One region of the Paenibacillus sp. EPM92 genome, then DNA from elsewhere that is predicted to be linked to it. Evidence: predicted binding sites of a transcription regulator. Region 1 holds the regulator's gene; the other holds the start of a gene.
The links. Region 1 encodes LexA, which represses DNA repair genes until DNA is damaged. Its sites were predicted from a motif close to CGAACATATGTTCG; they were not measured.
Positions count from the first base shown of each region.

Region 1 (9,646 bases):
AATAGACAAAGAAAACAGACACAATCCGCCCGACTCGCGCGTATACATTAACACCAAAGAAGAGGTGATGTTACGCATGAGCGGACGTGTACAGCCTTCGGATCAGATTCAGATCACGAAAAACGCCCGGCAAATCAACGTCGTCCTGCGCAGTCCGGAACCTGTCGCACATGCCCCCGCCGAATCGGAAGCTTTGTTTCACGGCAAGCCTCTATCCCAGCAAGGCCAGTTCGGGGAAATTATGAAAGAACTGGATCGTATGGTCGGTTTGGAGCATGTGAAGGAGCTCGTGTTCGAAATTTACGCGCTGCTGCGCATAGCCGGGATGCGGGCGGAAGTCGGCCTTATGGCGGGAACCCAGGTGTACCATATGATTTTCAAGGGGAACCCGGGAACGGGCAAAACGACGGTCGCCCGTATCGTGGCGAAGCTGTTCCAGACGATGGGCGTGCTGAACAAAGGCCATCTTATCGAGGTGGAGCGGGCCGATTTGGTCGGCGAATATATCGGGCATACCGCGCTGAAGACGCGGGAGCTTGTCAAGAAAGCGCTGGGCGGCATTCTGTTTATCGACGAAGCGTATAGTTTGGCGCGCGGCGGGGAAAAAGATTTCGGTAAAGAGGCCATCGATACGCTTGTAAAGGCGATGGAGGACCATAAGAACAATTTTATTTTGATTTTAGCCGGGTACTCCGAAGAGATGGAGCAGTTTCTGACGACGAATCCGGGGCTGCCTTCGCGGTTTCCGATTCAGCTCGATTTCCCCGATTACACGGTTGACGAGCTGATGCAGATCGCCGAATTGATCGTGAAGGAACGGGAGTATGCTTTAACCCAATCGACGGAGATGAAAATCCGGCAGCAAATCACGAACGAGAAAAATCAAATGGAGGTCGCCTTCAGCAATGCGCGGTTCGTGCGCAACTTGATCGAGAAAGCGATGCGCAATCACGCCGTCCGCCTGTTAAGCAGCCCGCATGTACATCCGACCAAACAGGAGTTGATGATCATTCGCCCGGAGGACGTCAAGCTGGAACGTAAATCCCCAAAGGAGACATATAAATTTATATGAAAAAAACGAGCCATGAAATTACGCCGGACCACCAAGAACGCGCCGTACTGGTGAGTCTGGTTACGCAGGAATTAAAGCGCGAGGAAACGTACGACCCCGACTATTCGCTGGCCGAGCTTATCCGGCTCGCCGAGACGGCCAATGTCGAAGTGCTCGGAACAATGACGCAGAATAAAGAATACGCCGATTCCAAGTGGTTCATAGGCAAAGGAAAAGCGCAAGAATTGAAAGAGCTGCTGGAGGAGAAAGACGCGAACACGGCCATCTTCGACCAGGAGCTGTCGGGCGCGCAGGTGCGCAATCTGGAGCAGTTTCTGGATGTGAAAATCATCGACCGGACCCAGCTGATTCTGGATATTTTCGCCGGCCGCGCCAAGACGCGCGAGGGGATCATCCAGGTCGAGCTGGCGCAGCTTAGCTATTTGCTGCCGCGGCTGTCCGGTCACGGGAAAAATTTATCCCGGCTCGGCGGCGGCATCGGGACCCGGGGACCCGGGGAGTCGAAGCTGGAGACGGACCGCCGTCATATCCGCGATCGGATCAGCGAGCTGAAGCGCCAGCTGCAGGAAGTGGTGAAGCACCGTACGCTTCACCGGGAGCGGCGTAAGAAGACCGGCGTCTTTCAAGTCGCTCTCGTCGGGTATACGAACGCCGGCAAGTCGACGCTGCTTCGCCAGCTGACGCAAGCCGACGTGTATGTCGAGAACCAGTTGTTTGCCACGCTCGATCCGACCTCGCGCTCGCTGAAGCTGCCGAGCGGATTGGAGATCGTCTTGACCGATACGGTCGGGTTCATTCAGAACTTGCCGCACGATTTGGTCGCGGCTTTCCGCGCGACGCTCGAGGAGGCCAACGAAGCGGATCTTATTCTGCACGTTGTGGACAGTTCCACCGAGATGATGACGATCCAGATGAAGGTCGTCGATGAGGTGCTCGAAGAGCTCGGCGCACACGGCAAGGATCGGATAACCGTGTTTAACAAAATCGATCTGTGCACGCCGGAGCAATTGGAGATGCTGATGACCGAAGGCGATTACTTGCGCATCTCGGCTTATCGCGAAGAAGATCTCGGGCGATTGATCGACGCGTTAGAGAAACATTTGATGGGCGACAGCCGGACGTACCGTATTCCTGCCGATAAGGGGGATGTCATTTCGCTTGTGTACCGCGTAGGCGAGGTGCTGGAGAATGAAGTGGACGGCAGCGACATGCTGTTCAAGGTACGGGTAAACAATAAAGAGTTCGATAAGATAGGATACATGCTGGCTGCATACGATTCGGCGCGTGCGCCGCAGGGAGAGAACAGAGGAGAGACGTCGGAACATGTTTAACGAGCAGGTGCTCGCCTTGATGGAGAAGGCGGAGAAGGTAGTCGGGGAACGAATGAATGAACTCGATCGGTTGATCGATCGCAATCAGTGGAAAGTCATACGTGCGTTTCAGAAGTTTAAAGTAAGCGATTATCATTTTGCCGGCTCGACCGGATATGGCTATAATGATCGCGGACGCGAAGTGCTCGATCTCGTGTATGCCGACGTGTTCGGCGCCGAGGCGGCGCTGGTGCGTCCGCATTTCGTGTCGGGCACGCATACGATCGGGACGGCGCTCTTCGGCGTCCTGCGGCCCGGCGACGAGCTGCTGTCGATTACAGGTCGTCCGTACGACACGCTGCACAAGGTGATAGGCAAACCGGGCGACGGACTCGGCTCGCTGCAAGACTGGGGCATCGGCTACGGCGAGGTGGAGCTGCTTGAAGACGGTTCGCCGAACTATGAAGAGATCGCCCGGCGCATCACTCCGCGAACGAGAGTGATCGGCATTCAACGGTCGCGCGGGTATTCATGGCGTGCCTCGTTCACCGTCGAGCAGATTGGCGAGATGGTTCGTTTCGTGAAAGAAATAAAGCCGGACGTTATCGTATTCGTGGACAACTGTTACGGCGAATTCACGGAGCTTAACGAACCAACCGAAGTCGGGGCCGACTTGATCGCCGGTTCGCTGATTAAGAACCCGGGCGGCGGATTGGCTCCTACAGGCGGCTATATCGCGGGCAAGCGCGAGTATGTTGAGCTGGCGTCCTACCGGTTGACCGCGCCGGGCATCGGCGGGGAGGTCGGCGCTATGCTCGGGACGACGCGGGCTTTGTTCCAAGGCTTGTATTTAGCGCCGCATACGGTTGGACAAGCTGTTAAAGGATCGGTGTTCGCGGCGGCACTGTTCGCCGAGCTGGGATTTACGACGCATCCGCGTTGGAACGATCCCCGCACCGATTTAATTCAGGCCATCCGGTTTACCGGGCCGGAGCATCTGATCGCCTTCGTTCAAGGCATTCAGCAGGCGGCGGCCGTAGATGCGCATGTCGTGCCGGAACCTTGGGATATGCCGGGTTACGAGCACCCGGTCATTATGGCGGCCGGAACCTTCATTCAGGGCGGCAGCCTGGAATTATCGGCCGACGCGCCGATTCGGGAGCCTTATATTGCCTACATGCAGGGAGGCTTGACGTATTCCCACTGTAAGCTCGGCGTTCTGACGGCCATCCAAAACATGATCGACCGCAAATTATTGTAATCATTACTTACATGTGGCATTAACCTGACATAACTTGACACGTTTCTAGAACATGGTTACAATAAAAGTAAGGTTTTATGTGTTAGGGGTGATAGTCATGAGTGATGATATCCGCCGTAATATGGCCCTTTTTCCGATCGGTATTGTTATGAAGCTGACGGATTTAACCGCCAGACAAATACGATACTACGAGCAGCATGAATTGATCATTCCAGCAAGAACCGGCGGCAACCAGCGTCTATACTCGTTCAACGATGTCGAGCGTCTTTTGGAGATCAAGGATTTGATCGAGAAGGGCGTTAACATCGCAGGAATTAAACAAGTGCTGCTGCCGGTCGACAAAGATTCGGAGGATGCAACCGTCTTGAACGAGCAATCCGAAGTGAAACGCCGGGAACTGACTGATTCCCAGCTGCACAAGATGCTGAAGCAGCAGCTGATAGGCGGAGGCAAGCGACCGAATCATGTATCGTTGATTCAAGGCGAACTGTCTCGTTTTTTCAGAAAATAGGGTTTGGCCGAGGAGCGACCGCCGCTCTGTTCACCTGAGGCGGGGCGAGCGGTACCCCCTCGTTATTACGTACCGATTTTTAAGGAGGAGATTTCACAGTGACGGATAAGAACTACACGAAGGAAGACATTTTACGTATTGCCAAGGAACAAAACGTTCGATTCATTCGACTTCAATTTACGGATTTGCTCGGCACCATCAAGAACGTCGAAATACCTTTAAGCCAGCTTGAGAAGGCGCTTGATAATAAAATGATGTTTGATGGTTCTTCCATCGAGGGTTACGTTCGTATCGAAGAATCAGACATGTACTTATACCCGGATTTGAATACTTGGGTCGTGTTCCCATGGGTGACGGAAGATCGCGTGGCGCGTTTGATTTGCGATATTTATTTGCCGGACGGCCGTCCGTTCCCGGGCGACCCGCGCGGCATTCTGAAAGCTGCGTTGAAAGAAGCGTACGAAATGGGCTATACCGCGATGAACGTCGGGCCGGAACCGGAATTTTTCTTGTTCAAAACCGATGAGAAAGGCAATCCGACCATGGAGCTGAACGACCAGGGCGGTTACTTCGACTTGGCGCCTACGGATCTCGGCGAGAACTGCCGCCGCGAAATCGTGTTAACGCTCGAAGAAATGGGCTTTGAGATCGAAGCGTCACACCACGAAGTGGCGCCGGGTCAGCACGAGATCGACTTTAAATATGCCGATGCGATCAAAGCGGCCGACCAAATTCAAACGTTCAAGCTCGTTGTGAAGACGGTAGCCCGTCAGCACGGCCTGCATGCCACATTCATGCCGAAGCCGTTGTTTGGCGTTAACGGCTCGGGCATGCATTGTCACCAATCGTTGTTCCGCGGTAAAGAGAATGCCTTCTACGACGAGAGCGACAAACTCGGCCTAAGCGCAGAAGCACGTCATTACATGGCTGGTATTTTGCGCCACGCCCGCGCGTTCGCGGCGATTACGAACCCGACCGTCAACTCGTACAAGCGTCTTGTACCGGGTTATGAAGCGCCTTGTTACGTCGCCTGGTCGGCCAGCAACCGCAGCCCGATGATCCGTATCCCGGCTTCCCGCGGTCTCAGCACGCGCGTTGAAGTGCGTAACCCGGATCCGGCGGCTAACCCGTACCTCGCGCTGGCCGTTATGTTGAAGGCCGGCCTTGACGGCATCAAGAAAAAAATGCAGCTGCCGCCTCCGACGGACCGCAATATTTACGTGATGACCGAAGAGGAGCGGGAAGAGCAAGGCATTCCGAGCTTGCCGATCAACTTGAAGCAAGCGCTCGACGAAATGCTTCGGGACGATGTCATTTGCGAAGCACTCGGCGATCATGCGCTGGCTCATTTCTTCGAGCTTAAGGAAATCGAGTATGACATTTACCGTACTCAAGTTCACGCTTGGGAGCGTGAGCAGTATTTAACGCTTTATTAATAATTAAAGAAACGGACGTTCGGCTGAGCCGAGCGTCCGTTTCTTTAATTTAGCAAGACCTATATTCCATAAGGACCTAGCGGTGATCTTCCGTGAGGTTTTTTTATCGAAAAAACCTCACGATCCGGCAGCAGCCGAGCTTCGAGAGGTTATGAGTTGTTAGTGGATGTCGCGGAATACGCCGATGACTTTGCCAAGAATAGAAACGTTTTTCAACCGAATAGGCTCCATGGTCGGGTTTTGCGGCTGTAACCGAATATGGTCTCTTTCTTTATAGAACGTTTTCACCGTCGCCTCGTCTTCCTCGGTCATAGCCACGACGATGTCGCCGTTGTTGGCGGTCTGCTGCTGGCGGACGATCACATAATCCCCGTGATGAATGCCTGCGTCAATCATACTTTCGCCGACGACGCTTAACATGAACACGCTCTGATCGCCGACAAAGTGGCTGGGGAGCGGAAAGTAATCTTCAATGTTCTCCGTTGCTGTAATCGGAACCCCTGCCGTAACCCGTCCGATTAACGGAACGCGGGCTACCGAAACGGAGAACGCGCCTTCTCCTGGTTCCCCGTCCAGAATCTCAATGGCTCTTGGCTTGGTCGGATCTCGGCGGATAAGGCCCTTCTTCTCGAGCCTTTCCAAGTGTCCATGTACGGTGGAACTCGACGCCAAACCTACCGCTTCGCCGATTTCACGTACGGAAGGCGGGTAACCTTTATCCTTAACTTCATTTTTAATAAAATTTAAAATGGCCTGTTGACGGGAGGAAATCTTGCTCATCGTATCACTCCAATATATAGAAACTATTAATTGGAAGTATAGCACAGAATAGCCGTTCGTACAAACATAAGTTCGAGAAAATGCATTGACACAAACACGTGTTCGTGTTATTTTAATATAAGAACAAATGTTTGGGGGTCGTCATTATGATGCATATCATTAGCAGTCAAACTTCGGTAAACGTGCCGTCCATGAATAGAACAGATGCGGTCGGCAATCGCAAACGGCTAGGGCGTCTGGCTCTGACGGGTCTTGTGTTGGCCATGATCATCGGGATCAGCACGGTGATCACGGCATTACTTGGGAATTCGGACGCTTATGCAGCCGCCTCCTTGCCGGCCGAACAACATACCGTTATCGTCGAACGAGGAGATACCTTGTGGAGTATCGCCAATGAACATATAGCTAAGGGTGGCAACCCGAGAGAATACATCTATGAGCTCAAAAAAAAGAACGGATTGAAGGACGCTTCGATTCGTGCCGGTCAACAATTGTTGCTTCCGTAATACCGCTCGCCCTGACATTTCAGGCTCTTCCCGCCTGTCAATTCTCTTGACAATCGTTATCCATAATGTCAAAGTATAATTTGATAACGAACGCCATTTGTCTGGACATGCTTGTCAGGTTCCGACAGCTGGCGACAACCGGAACACGAGAAGACTGGGAGGATAGGCATGTTGGAATCGGAACATGATGTTACCGTGAAGCGAATCAATGAACTCGCTCGAAAAGCGAAATCCGAAGGATTGAGCGAAGCGGAGTTGAACGAACGTAACGAATTGCGTAAAAAGTACATCGATTCTTTCAAATCTTCCTTACGTACTCAACTCGATAACATCAAATTTGTTGATGAAGATGAGAAGAAGTAGGAGGAGGGTTTTGATATGCAATATCGGGCTTTGGGTAAGAGCGGTATTCTGGTATCGGAACTTTGCTTAGGAACAATGACCTTCGGTCATACGACCGATGAACGGGAGTCCGTAGAGATGATAAACCGTTTCCTGGATAAAGGAGGGAATTTCATCGATACGGCAAACGTCTATGCAGGCGGCAGATCTGAAGAGATTGTCGGTAAAGCGATTCGCGAACGAAGATCGGACGTAGTTCTGGCTACTAAAGTTCGAATGAAGACCGGACCCGGACCGAACCAAGTCGGTCTATCCCGCAAGCATATCATGGATGCCGTCGAAGACAGTTTGCGACGCTTAGGAACCGATTATATCGATTTGTACCAAGTTCACGTTTGGGATCAGGTCACACCGATTGAAGAGACGCTTCGTGCGCTGGACGATTTAGTTGCATCAGGGAAGGTTCGGTACATCGGATGCTCGAATTTCTTGGCGTACCAGTTAATGAAATCGTTAAATCTAAGTGACTTCAACCGCTACGCGCGGTTTATTTCCATTCAACCGCAGTACAGTCTCGTGTGCCGCTCCATGGACCGCGAAGTGCTCCCTCTTTGCTTGGAGGAGAACGTAGGAGTCATCCCTTGGGCACCGCTTGGCGGCGGATTTTTGACAGGGCGCTACGAGCGCGGAAACGAACCGACGGAAGGGCGCCTTTCTAACAAAAACGGCGAGAGTCGATGGGAGCTGCGAAATACCGATAAGAATTTCCGAATCCTGGATGAGGTTCTTGGCGCAGCGGCAGAGACCAATAAAACGCCGGCACAAGTGGCGCTCAATTGGCTCATCCATAAGCAAGGGATTACATCGCCGATATTCGGCGCTCGTACGCTTGAACAGTTTGAAGATAATATGGGAGCGGTCGGCTGGAAGCTTTCCGACTCCATGTGGAAGCGGCTGGATGATGTCAGCGCGCTGGAATCGGAATATCCTTACCGGTTTATTGAGAAGTTTCATAGGCAGATCTAATCGAGAGCATAAGGGGTCACGATAATGTCGCGTAAATGGGAACGCATGGTACGTAAAAATACGAAGATCATGAATAAAAAACACGGCCAAAGCAGTTCGTCTTCGATTTCCGTTCGGTCTTCGGACGGGGCGGTTACTTTTAAAGGCCGCAGCTGGTTATTGCCATTGGTGCTCGTCGCCATGAGCGTGTTCTGTTTTATTGCCCTTCGTCCGCAAGCAGGACAAGACGAGTCTATGTATTGGGTAACGGGCTTCAGTTATCTTTTCTTGGCATTGCTTATGTATTGGGCGCGCAGACCGTTTCTGAGGATTGGTAAAACTTCGCTGGCCTCCCGTCGATTCGGCGGCGATCGGATCGTAGAAGCTTCCCAAATTAGCGAAATAACCGTGAGCAAAGATACGATCATGGTAACCTTGAAGCCGAAAGGTAAACGCTGGGTATTCACGAAATTTTTCCACCAAATGCCAATGGAAGCTATGATCGAGAAAATTTCCGACTTCGCCTCGAAAAACAATGTAAAGCTCATCAAATGAAGCCTGAACGAACGTCATGGGGTTGCTTGATCGGATTAAATATAAATGACTGGCAGTTAGGAACGATAATCGCGGTAGAAAGAGGAATTTAAACAATGACGATCAAAGCGGTGCTTTTCGATTTAGACGATACGTTGTTATGGGATGACCGAAGCGTGAAAGAGGCTTTTGAAGCAACTTGCACGGAGGCTTCCAAACATTATGACCTGGACCCGGCGCAGCTGGAAGAAGCGGTACGCCGTGAAGCGCGGGCATTATACGAATCTTATGAAACGTTTCCTTTCACGAAGATGATCGGAATCAATCCGTTCGAAGGGCTCTGGGCGAATTTTACGGCAGGAGAGCAGGAGGAATTCCGCAAGCTGCAGGCGTTGGCGCCGTCATACCGCAAGGCGTCCTGGACCCGCGGCTTGAAGGCTCTCGGTATCGATGACGAGGCGCTCGGCAGCAAGCTGGCCGAACAGTTTCCCGCCGAACGACGCATTCGTCCCATTGTGTACGAAGAAACGTTCGAAGTGTTGGATCAGTTGAAACAAAAGTACAAGCTGCTCCTGCTGACCAACGGTTCGCCGGATTTGCAGAAGGAGAAGCTGGCCGGGGTGCCGCAGCTTGCTCCCTACTTCGACCATATTGTGATCTCCGGTGAATTCGGCGAAGGGAAGCCGGCCGCTTCCATCTTCCACCACGCCATGCAGCTGCTGAACATAACGGCAGATGAAGGTGTCATGATCGGCGATAAATTGACGACGGATATTCTGGGCTCGAATACGGTGGGGATGCGCAACATGTGGATCAACCGCCATGGTGTAGAACGCAGCTCGGACATCGAACCCGTTTACGAAATTAAGAGCTTGCGGGATATGCAAGC
Region 1 is NZ_BCPS01000077.1:100,553-110,198, reverse strand. Features, by position in the region: gene JMF85_RS18615 (HAD family hydrolase) at 1-5, shown strand, start outside; gene JMF85_RS18610 (AAA family ATPase) at 77-1,072, shown strand; gene hflX (GTPase HflX) at 1,069-2,403, shown strand; gene JMF85_RS18600 (methionine gamma-lyase family protein) at 2,396-3,643, shown strand; gene JMF85_RS18595 (MerR family transcriptional regulator) at 3,741-4,154, shown strand; gene glnA (type I glutamate--ammonia ligase) at 4,253-5,590, shown strand; gene lexA (transcriptional repressor LexA) at 5,750-6,370, opposite strand; gene JMF85_RS18580 (LysM peptidoglycan-binding domain-containing protein) at 6,517-6,876, shown strand; gene JMF85_RS18575 (DUF896 domain-containing protein) at 7,045-7,239, shown strand; gene JMF85_RS18570 (aldo/keto reductase) at 7,255-8,244, shown strand; gene JMF85_RS18565 (hypothetical protein) at 8,269-8,778, shown strand; gene JMF85_RS18560 (HAD family hydrolase) at 8,874-9,646, shown strand, end outside.

Region 2 (9,646 bases), on a different contig from region 1:
TTGAGATCATTAAGCATCCCTAGGATCAAAAAAAGGCGCTTTATCCCTAGGATGAAACGCCTTTTTGGGTATGACGGCTGCCGCCTGCTGCCTAGTTGACGAATTCCAGTCCGGTCAAAAGCCGCTTCAGCAGCACGGCCGCTTGAGCCCTTGAAGCGTTCTGCTGCGGCGCAAATTCATTTTTTTTGCGGCGGCGTCATCCCCGGCTGCGAGCGAGTCGCCTAAATCCAAATACGTGAGCGGTTTCGGCCATACCGGCTCGTCCTGATCCTGCACGAGCAAGGACGCGGCCTCGGTTGAAGCGACCGGTCCGGCGCCCCAAGCAGCGAACGGGACGATCATGACGAACAACATGACGAATAAGGTAAACGATGCGATTTTACGAATGTACTTGGATCCTCCCGAATCAATGATCTTTTTCTTAGTGAACTTCCTGAAAAAGCGTTCCTCCTCCCTCTCATTATAGATACTATTTGTATATTATATTAGATTTTGATAGCAGGTCGCCCTGCACAACGGTTGGCCGACTGATTTTTCAATATATAAGGAAATTGCCACTCGTTCTGGAATTTGTTATGATTGACAAATACAAAAAACTGTGTAAAATTAGTAATTAATAAAATACTTTACCGCTTAAAAGCTAAAAAGCTTAAAAGCCCGAAAGATGTCAGCGAGCACTTGTTAATTTGGAGAGGGGTAATTTTGATGACACGCGACACACACCACAAAATTTTGGATTGTACGATCCGCGACGGCGGTTTAGTGAATAACTGGGACTTTAGCGTCCAATTCGTGAAGGACATGTACCAGGGTCTAAGCGAAGCCGGCGTCGAATATATGGAAATTGGTTACAAAAACTCGGCCAAATTGCTGAAAGGTGCCGATGCCGGCCCTTGGCGCTTCCTTAACGAGGATTTCCTGAAGGAAGTCATCCCCCAAAAAACCAGTACGAAGCTTTCCGCGTTGGTCGATATCGGCCGTGTGGATGAGAAGGATATTCTCCCGCGCGATCAAAGCATGTTGGATCTGATCCGCGTCGCTTGTTACATTAAAGATGTGGACAAAGCGCTCGATCTGGTGCGAAAATTCCACGACTACGGCTATGAAACGACGATCAACATCATGGCGCTTTCGCATGTGATGGAGAATGATCTGAACGAAGCGTTCGAAGAAATCGCCAAAAGCCCGGTCGATGTCGTGTACGTCGTCGACTCCTACGGCAGCATGGATCACAAAGACATCGACTACCTAGTGTCCAAATTCCAACGACTGCTTCCGAACAAGAAGCTCGGCCTGCACATGCACAACAACATGCAGCTGGCGTTCTCCAACACGATCACGGGTGCGAGCAAAGGCGTCGAGTTCCTCGACACGTCCGTCTACGGAATGGGTCGCGCAGCGGGCAACTGTCCGACTGAACTGCTCGTCAGCTACTTGAAAAACCCGAAATACGATCTTCGTCCGGTGCTCGGCATTATCGAGAAACACATGATTTCGATGCGCGAGAAATGGGAGTGGGGTTACATCATCCCTTACATGATCGCCGGCGTCCTGAACGATCACCCGCGTGCCGCGATGGCCATTCGCTCCAGCGACGACAAGGACAAATTTACGGAGTTCTACGACAAGCTGACTTCCCCGGAAGTGATGCCGACCGGCTCCACTGACTAATAGCACATATCTGACCCGGTTTTCCATGCTGCTGCAGCGGCGGAGAATCGGGTTTCTCTATTGGCGCGCAGCCTCTGAAGCGGCCACCGGCTCCAACAGTCATTCGGAAAGGATTCGTGCTGAAGCTTATGTCCCGTCAAAAATCCATCAAAGTCACAGCGCCCAAGCGGCTGCTCCTTCCCGCATCGGGCTTCTTGAGCGGGTACACGCACACGTTAAATCCGTATGTAGGCTGTGCCTTCGCTTGCTCATACTGCTATGTGCGGGAGATGCCGGTCGCGAAATTTCGCGGCTCGCCTTGGGGCGATTGGGTGGACGTAAAAGCAAATACGGCCAGCTTGTTGAGCCGGGAGTTGAAGCGTGCCGGACGCAAAAAACCGGTTACGGTATTCATGTCGTCCGCGACGGACCCCTACCAGCCTGAGGAGTTCCGCGCCTGTCTGACGCGGTCTTGGCTGGAGGTCATGGCGGCATCCCCGCCCGAGGAGCTCGCCTTCGTGATGGTGCAGACGCGCAGCCCGTTGGTCACGCGCGATATCGACGTGCTGCGGCGGCTCGGGCCCCGCGTCCGCGTCAGCCTGACCATTGAGACCGACATGGAGTCGGTCCGGAAGCTGTTCACGCCGGCGGCGCCGCCGATTGCCGCCCGATTCGCGGCCTTGCGGCGGCTCGCCGAGGCGGGGGTGCCGACGCAGGCCGCCGTGTCGCCCGTGCTGCCGTGCAGCGACGGGCTGGCCGACCGGCTGGCGGAAACCGGTGTCGATCGCGTGGTGATCGACGATTATTTTATGGGCGACGGCAGCCAGGGGCGCCGGACGGAGAGGCTTGGTATGCGCGAGCTGTATCGCGCGAACGGGTACGACGCGTGGTACGACCGCGGCGCGTACTTGCGCGTGCGGGAGCAGCTCGCGCGGCGATTCGAGGCGCAGCGGATACGCGTGAGCCAAGAGGGCTTTATGCCCTGAAGCGGGCGGGAGCCGACCGGGCGGACGGGCGTTCGACGCGTTTCTTCGCAAGTTGGCCTTGCGGGCTATCCGCTATTGATGTAGTATCGCGAGTTAAAAAATAACCCCCCAACTCCACTTTAACAGTGGTTTTGGAGGGTTATTCGTTTATTCTTGAAAAACTGTCTTCATCAAGGGGTTACCCTTTGGGCCACGCCTTCTCTCTTCCTGCACGATCCTACCGGAAATCCGGCGGAATCCGTCTTGCCACCCCGGTTAGGATAGCGGCTTCGATAATTGCGTGGCGAACCTTCGTCACGACCTTGTCGTTAAATATACTCGGGATGATGTAGTGCTCGTTCAGCTCCGCTTCGGTAACAACCGAAGCGATTGCGCGGGCAGCCGCCAGCTTCATCGGCTCGTTGATCCGCCGTGCCCGGCAGTCGAGCGCCCCACGGAAAATACCGGGGAACACGAGCACGTTATTGATTTGGTTCGGATAGTCGCTTCGGCCTGTTGCAAACACACGAACATGCGGGAGCGCTTCCTCCGGCGCAATTTCCGGTTCCGGATTCGCCATCGCGAAGACGATGCTGTCCGGCTTCATTTTCTTGATGTCTTCCTCGTTCAGCAAACCGCCCCGCGATACACCGATAAACACGTCGGCGTCTTGAATAACGTCCTTCAGCGTTCCGGCCTTATCTTCGACTTGCGGCTGGTCGGCCAACCACTGCCACATCGGGTAAGGATAGCTGCCTCCGCGAACGATGGCACCCTCGCGGTCGACAGGCACCAAGCGCGTCACCCCTGCGGCGAGCAGCATTTTGCAGATCGATACGCCTGCCGCTCCGATTCCGTTGACCACAACGCGGACGTTCTCGATTCGTTTACCGACCACTTTCAAGGCATTCAGCAAACCCGCGATAACGACGACAGCCGTTCCGTGCTGATCGTCATGAAACACCGGTATATCGAGCTCCTCGTTCAGGCGCGTCTCGATCTCGAAGCATCGCGGAGAGCTGATATCCTCCAGGTTAATGCCTCCGAAAATCGGGCTGATCGCTTTAATAGTACGAATAATTTCTTCCGTATCCTTCGTATCCAGACAAATCGGGAACGCATCGACGCCGGCGAGCTGCTTGAACAGCATCGCTTTCCCTTCCATGACAGGCGCGGCTGCATGCGGACCGATGTCGCCCAGTCCGAGCACTGCCGTTCCGTCGGTGATGACGGCTACCGTATTGCGTTTTATCGTAAGCGAGTAAGCTTTTCTCGGATTTTCATGAATTGCGGTACAAACTCTAGCCACCCCAGGGGTGTAAACACGGGACAAGTCGTCGCGGTTTTTGATCGGCAGATTCGGCTGCATGTTGATTTTCCCGCCTAGATGCACGAGAAACGTACGGTCGGATACGTTAATCAGCTTGATCCCGTCATGCGATTTCAACGCTTCAACCACCTGCGACTCGGCGGATTCCGCCACATCGACGGTAATATCGCGTACCGACGATTCCTTGCCGGGACGAATAACGTCGATCGAGGTGATGTCTCCCCCTGCTTTACTGATTGTTGCAGCTACATCTCCGAACGTTACTTGCTCATGATTGAGCTCCACACGCAAAATAATACTTGTCTGTGCCACGCTGATTCCCTTCCTTCAACTGAAAAGTGATGTCACGAAAACGTATATATGACCTGCCAATAGATTCATGGTATCATGCGTAAGGTTTTTTATGCAAATGAAAAAGAGCTTGCACCCCTATTAGAATCATTTTTCACTTTTATTTGTTATTTTCTCCCATGCCGACATCAGCATATCGCCGTTCATCGGCCCGGGATGCTTCTCCCGAATGACGCCGCCGGGGTCGACGACATACGTAGCCGGGTAGGCATTCACGCGGTAAGTATCCGTCACGCCCCCCGTCGTGTCAAGCGCAATCGGGAAGGTAATCTTCCATTCCTTAACCCACGCCGCAACGACCGGTACGCTAGCCTCGGTATGCGTCGCGTTAACGCCCAGAATCACCACGCCGTCTCTTGCATAATCCGAGTAAAATTGCTGCATATACGGCATCTCCGCCTGACAAGGCGGACACCAGGTCGCCCAAAAATTAACAAACACGGTTTGGCCCCTGTAATCCGACAATCGGATGGTTTCCCCATTCAGCAGTTTTAGCTCGAAATCAGGGGCCTGCTGTCCGACGCCCAGTCCGGGCACTCCTTCCGCTGTTCCCGCCGCAGGCGGCCCCCCCGGCTTGTCAAACAGGCCGTTCGCCACTGTAATGACCAGCACCCAGCCAATCGCAATGACTAGCAGCCTCTGCACCGACGCGCGATGGGTCTCCGGCAAAGGGGAACGCAGCCAAACGATGGCGGCTGCCGCGCCCAACGCCCCAATGATGCCCGATGTGACCGGCTGAAAGCCGCTCATTATAAAATGCAGCGCATGAAATATCGCATACCCCCCCAAAACCGAGACGGCTAACGAATCGATATAAACAGGTCTGCCTATTTTTCTTTTCTCAGCAGCGATTGCTGCATATCCGGCCGAGAGCAGCCAAGCAAGCCAAACTCCGCGCCGACCGCCGTTAAAATAAAGCAGCGACATCGGATTTTCCAATACAGCGCGAAAATCCAGCAGCAGCAAACTTAATTTCCAGACAAGCACCCACACAAGCAGCGCATTGACGGCAATCGACGTAACAATGCCTCTATCGGATCTCCGAAGCAACCGCAGGTGCAGCGCGCCGTAGCCCGCCGCAATCGCACCCATGATCAGCAGCATGTTGTAATGGAGGACAAGCGGTCCCCATGTCCATGTATTCATCGTTGACGTTCACCTGTCTCCCTTTCATCTGGCTATAATTCCATTGTGGAACGGTCTGCCGTCCGTTGTCAACTTGTTGTCGCGTCCCACGAACGAAGCCGATTCCCGGCAATCGCGGAAGCGTCGGCACTTACATGCATACCACAACACCTAGAACTGCAGGAGGGAATTTCTATGAAAAAGCAAATCGTTGCCGTTGTCCTTGCCGCCACGTTTACGGTCGGGTCCTTGGCCGCATACGCCGATCAAGCCCACGCCGCCGCCACCGGTACGATTACAAGCAGCGTGAACTTCCGTAAACAACCTGATACAAGTTCAGCTGCATACGGTTACCTCAAAGCCGGAGAAAAGGTTACCATCCTGTCCAAAGTCAACGCCTGGTGGTATCAAGTGCAAGACGACCAGGGCCGCACCGGCTATATCTCAACGAGCAGCAAATACGTCCGGGTATCGGACTCCTCTCCGATCAGTTCCGAGACGCCTTCCGGCGGGTCGACAACAGCTCCCTCGACGGGCAATACGACAGCAGCCATTGATAAAATAATCGCGGCTGGCAAGAAGTACTTGGGCACCCCTTACGAGTATGGGTCAGACCGTTCCAATACCCGTACTTTCGACTGCTCTGACTTCGTCCGTCAAGCCTTCAAGGAAGGTGCCGGCGTGACGCTCCCGAGCGATTCCCGCGCCCAAGGCAGCTATGTCAAGTCACTTGGGAATACGACAACGAACTGGAAAAGCCTAAAGCCCGGCGACCTGATGTTCTTCATGGAGTATCGCGGAAGCAGCAAATCGTCATACCCGTCCAACAAGGCCAATCAGCGCATCACTCATGTCGGCATTTACCTAGGGGAAGGCAAAGTTTTGCATACATACTCCAAGGAATCCGGCGGGGTTCGGATCGATAGTATCGAGAACAAGCACTGGGAATACCGCTTTATGTTCGGCGGCAGCGCTTTAAAATAATGTTGTTATACCAAAGAAAGAAGACCTTCCCCGAATTGCCCTTGAGGAAGGTCTTCTTTCTTTCTGCTTATAGCCCGAAGATTGCATCGATCATCGGTTTCGTTTCGCCGCCCGGATACAACACATACAGCAGCGTGTACACCGCGACGCCCGTCGGTGCAGTCAACAGCCACATAACGGCTGTCCAGCGCCCGATTTTCTTATGTTTGGCAAAACGCTCATTAAACGCATGCAGCAGCGTTACGATACCGAAAACGCCCGCAGCGGTAGCCAGCGCTATATGGAAGAACAAAAATAAATGATACGCCAGCTTCAGCTCTTCCGGCCCGCCGAAGCTTGTGTTGCCGACAAAAATCGTGCGGCTCGCATAAATCAGAAAGAAGGCAAGCGCGAAGCCCGCGCCCCACAACATCAGCTTCTTATGCGTATCCCGGTTGCCCTTAACAATATGATACCATCCGAATGCAACGAATATCGCGCTTATGACGATAAAGCTCGTACTGATCGTAGGCAGCAAAACGGAAAGCTTCATAAACTAGTCCACCACCATTCGCAACTCAATCTATTCGATATAGCTTAGGCTCGGTTCACATTCCCTGACGCCGGATAATAATCATCGTCCGCAAACTCTTCCTCATCCTCGCGTTTACGTTCCCTTCGGTACCAACGGTAGAACGTGTAGCCGAGTGCCATGCCGTAAACGATTTCCTGGACGATTTTCATGATGACTCCGCCCAACTGCTGATCGTCGAGCATCGGGAGCAGCAGATGATACTCGGGCACAGCCGAATACATCGCGTACATCGGGTCTTTGGCGAAAATAATGAGCGCACAAGCGGGCGTTAGCAGCACCCCATTGATGAAAATGTACGCCATTCTCTTCAGCTCGGACATCCGGCTGTACTCGGGCATCGGGCAAAACACAGGAAACCAGAGCATAAACGCCGACAGCAAGAAGACCGCCTTATAGAGCGTGAGAATCGTAGGATGAGTCATCAACCAATCCATCACGACCGGGATATGATAAACCGAAAAAATAAAGTTGAACAAAAACAACGCAAGCACGGGATTGGTCATTATATACACGACACGCTTAGCCGTTTCCCCTTGGATCGCGGAGCGCATAAGCCATCCCGGCAAGCCGAGCAGCAGGAGCGGCGGCATAATTAAATACAAGATGGACTGCTGAAACATGTGCACACTGAAAAAATAGTGATGCCCGTAATAGGCCAGCGGGCTTCCTTCCGCGGCATACCATAGGATTAAACCAAGCCAACCGTACAGCTGCAGCTTGAGGGGTACGGGTTCGCTGTCCGCAAACCGATGCCGCCAAGCGTTAACGCATAACGTATACAACACACCGACAACAAGCAGCAGCAGGAGCAGGCCTGGGCTCCACAACTCGGCAAACGTTCCCGCTGCTCCATGTCCTGAATGGGAAACAGTGGAATCCATATCGGTTAACTCCTTTCGGGCGTAGCCCCAAATTCGAGTCTGTGTCTGATTCGTGAATTTTTTCCCAAAGTATTTTAAAAAAGAGGGGCTTTCAATAATGACAAGCCGCCTCTCTTCTATCTTACCACCAGAGCCAGTAAACACCGGCCGCAACAGCTGTAAGTGCAACAAACGTTCCGAATGCTAACCCGATGATCGGGAAAAAGTGGCCCCGATCCTTCATGTGCATCCAATAAGCAAGCTGGAAAATGACCTGGACAACGGCCAAACCAACAAGGAAGAAGATAATAAACGTGCGATCCAAACCGCCGTACAGAACTACGGCGAAAGCCAGCATGGTCAACACGATCGAAACAATGTACGAAATGTAATGGTTTCGAGGTCCTTCCAAACGGTGACGATGATCTCCAGCCGAAGATGATTGGTGCTGATTACTCATCTTATGGACCCACCTTTCCGAGGAGGTATACGACCGTGAAGATGAATACCCAAACGACGTCGATAAAGTGCCAGTACAAACCGGCTACGTAATACTTAGGCGCCGTAACCACGGTTAAACCTTTTTTGAACCCGGAAATAATCAACAAGGTAATCCAAAGCACACCGAAGGCAACGTGCGCTCCATGAAACCCTACCAACGTATAGAACGAAGTAGCGAAGGCGCTCTTCGAGAACGTGTGGCCTTCGTGCACGTAGTGAACAAACTCGTAAATTTCAAGACCCAAGAACGCCAGACCGAGCAATACGGTTACTGCCATCCACGCTTGCAGCTTCTTGAACTGATTGCGGTGAAGCGCCATCGTGGCAAATACGCTGGTCAACGAGCTCGTCAGCAGGATGAACGTTGAAATCGCAACAAGATCCATCGTGAACAAATGCTGAGCCGTCGGACCGTCCGGCACTTGATTCCGGAGGGCGATGAAGGAAGCGAACAACGTACCGAACAGTACGCATTCGCCGCCAAGGAACAACCAAAAGCCCAAAACTTTATTCTTACCTTCCAAGGTTGCTGTTTCCGCGTGAGGTGGCAGGGCACCGCCTACTTCATGATGTGCTGCACTCATGCCTTAACCCCCTTATCGTTTAACTCTTCGGGCTCGATATGGAAGCCGTGATCGTCATAGACGGAACGGAAGAACATACATATGAGCGTAAACCCGATACCGAGAATACTTACAATATAAATGTGGTACATAAAGCCATAACCGGCGATAAACAAGCCGAGCGACATCAGGAAAGGCAGAATCGAAGGCGACGGCATATGAATCGAGCCCAGCGGCTCGGCCGGCGTCATCTCTTTGTTGCCCGCCATTTTCTCTTTCCAGAACGCATCGTAACCGCGTACGAGAGGCGTTTGTTTGAAGTTGTATTCCGGTGCCGGGGACGGAATCGTCCACTCGAGCGTACGAGCATCCCAAGGGTCTGACCCTGCATTCATCGGTTTTCTGGCAGTAGCCGCGATATTGATCAGGAACACGATCATACCGATACCCATCAAGAAAGCGCCGATCGTACTGATAAAGTTACCTTGTTCCAAGCCAACGCCCGGCTGGAATGTAAACACCCGGCGCGGCATCCCCATCAAGCCGAGGAAATGCTGCGGGAAGAACGTCATATGGAAGCCGATGAAAAATGTCCAGAAGTGGATTTTGCCCAGCGTTTCGTTCAACAAGCGGCCAAACATCTTCGGCCACCAGTAGTACGAAGCCGCGAACAAGCCCAAAACCAAGCCCCCTACGATAACGTAGTGGAAATGCGCAACGACGAAATACGTGTCGTGGTACTG
Region 2 is NZ_BCPS01000035.1:4,712-14,357, reverse strand. Features, by position in the region: gene JMF85_RS06605 (magnetosome magnetite crystal formation protein family) at 1-23, shown strand, start outside; gene JMF85_RS06600 (hypothetical protein) at 127-342, opposite strand; gene JMF85_RS06595 (aldolase catalytic domain-containing protein) at 706-1,671, shown strand; gene JMF85_RS06590 (SPL family radical SAM protein) at 1,800-2,636, shown strand; gene JMF85_RS06585 (NAD-dependent malic enzyme) at 2,854-4,257, opposite strand; gene JMF85_RS06580 (redoxin domain-containing protein) at 4,384-5,442, opposite strand; gene JMF85_RS06575 (C40 family peptidase) at 5,617-6,405, shown strand; gene JMF85_RS06570 (DUF420 domain-containing protein) at 6,473-6,937, opposite strand; gene JMF85_RS06565 (cytochrome c oxidase assembly protein) at 6,982-7,860, opposite strand; gene JMF85_RS06560 (cytochrome C oxidase subunit IV family protein) at 7,982-8,299, opposite strand; gene JMF85_RS06555 (cytochrome (ubi)quinol oxidase subunit III) at 8,301-8,924, opposite strand; gene ctaD (cytochrome c oxidase subunit I) at 8,921-9,646, opposite strand, start outside.
Region 2: JMF85_RS06590 (SPL family radical SAM protein) is a predicted target of LexA. The motif match lies at 1,764-1,777, and genes of this name have one in related genera.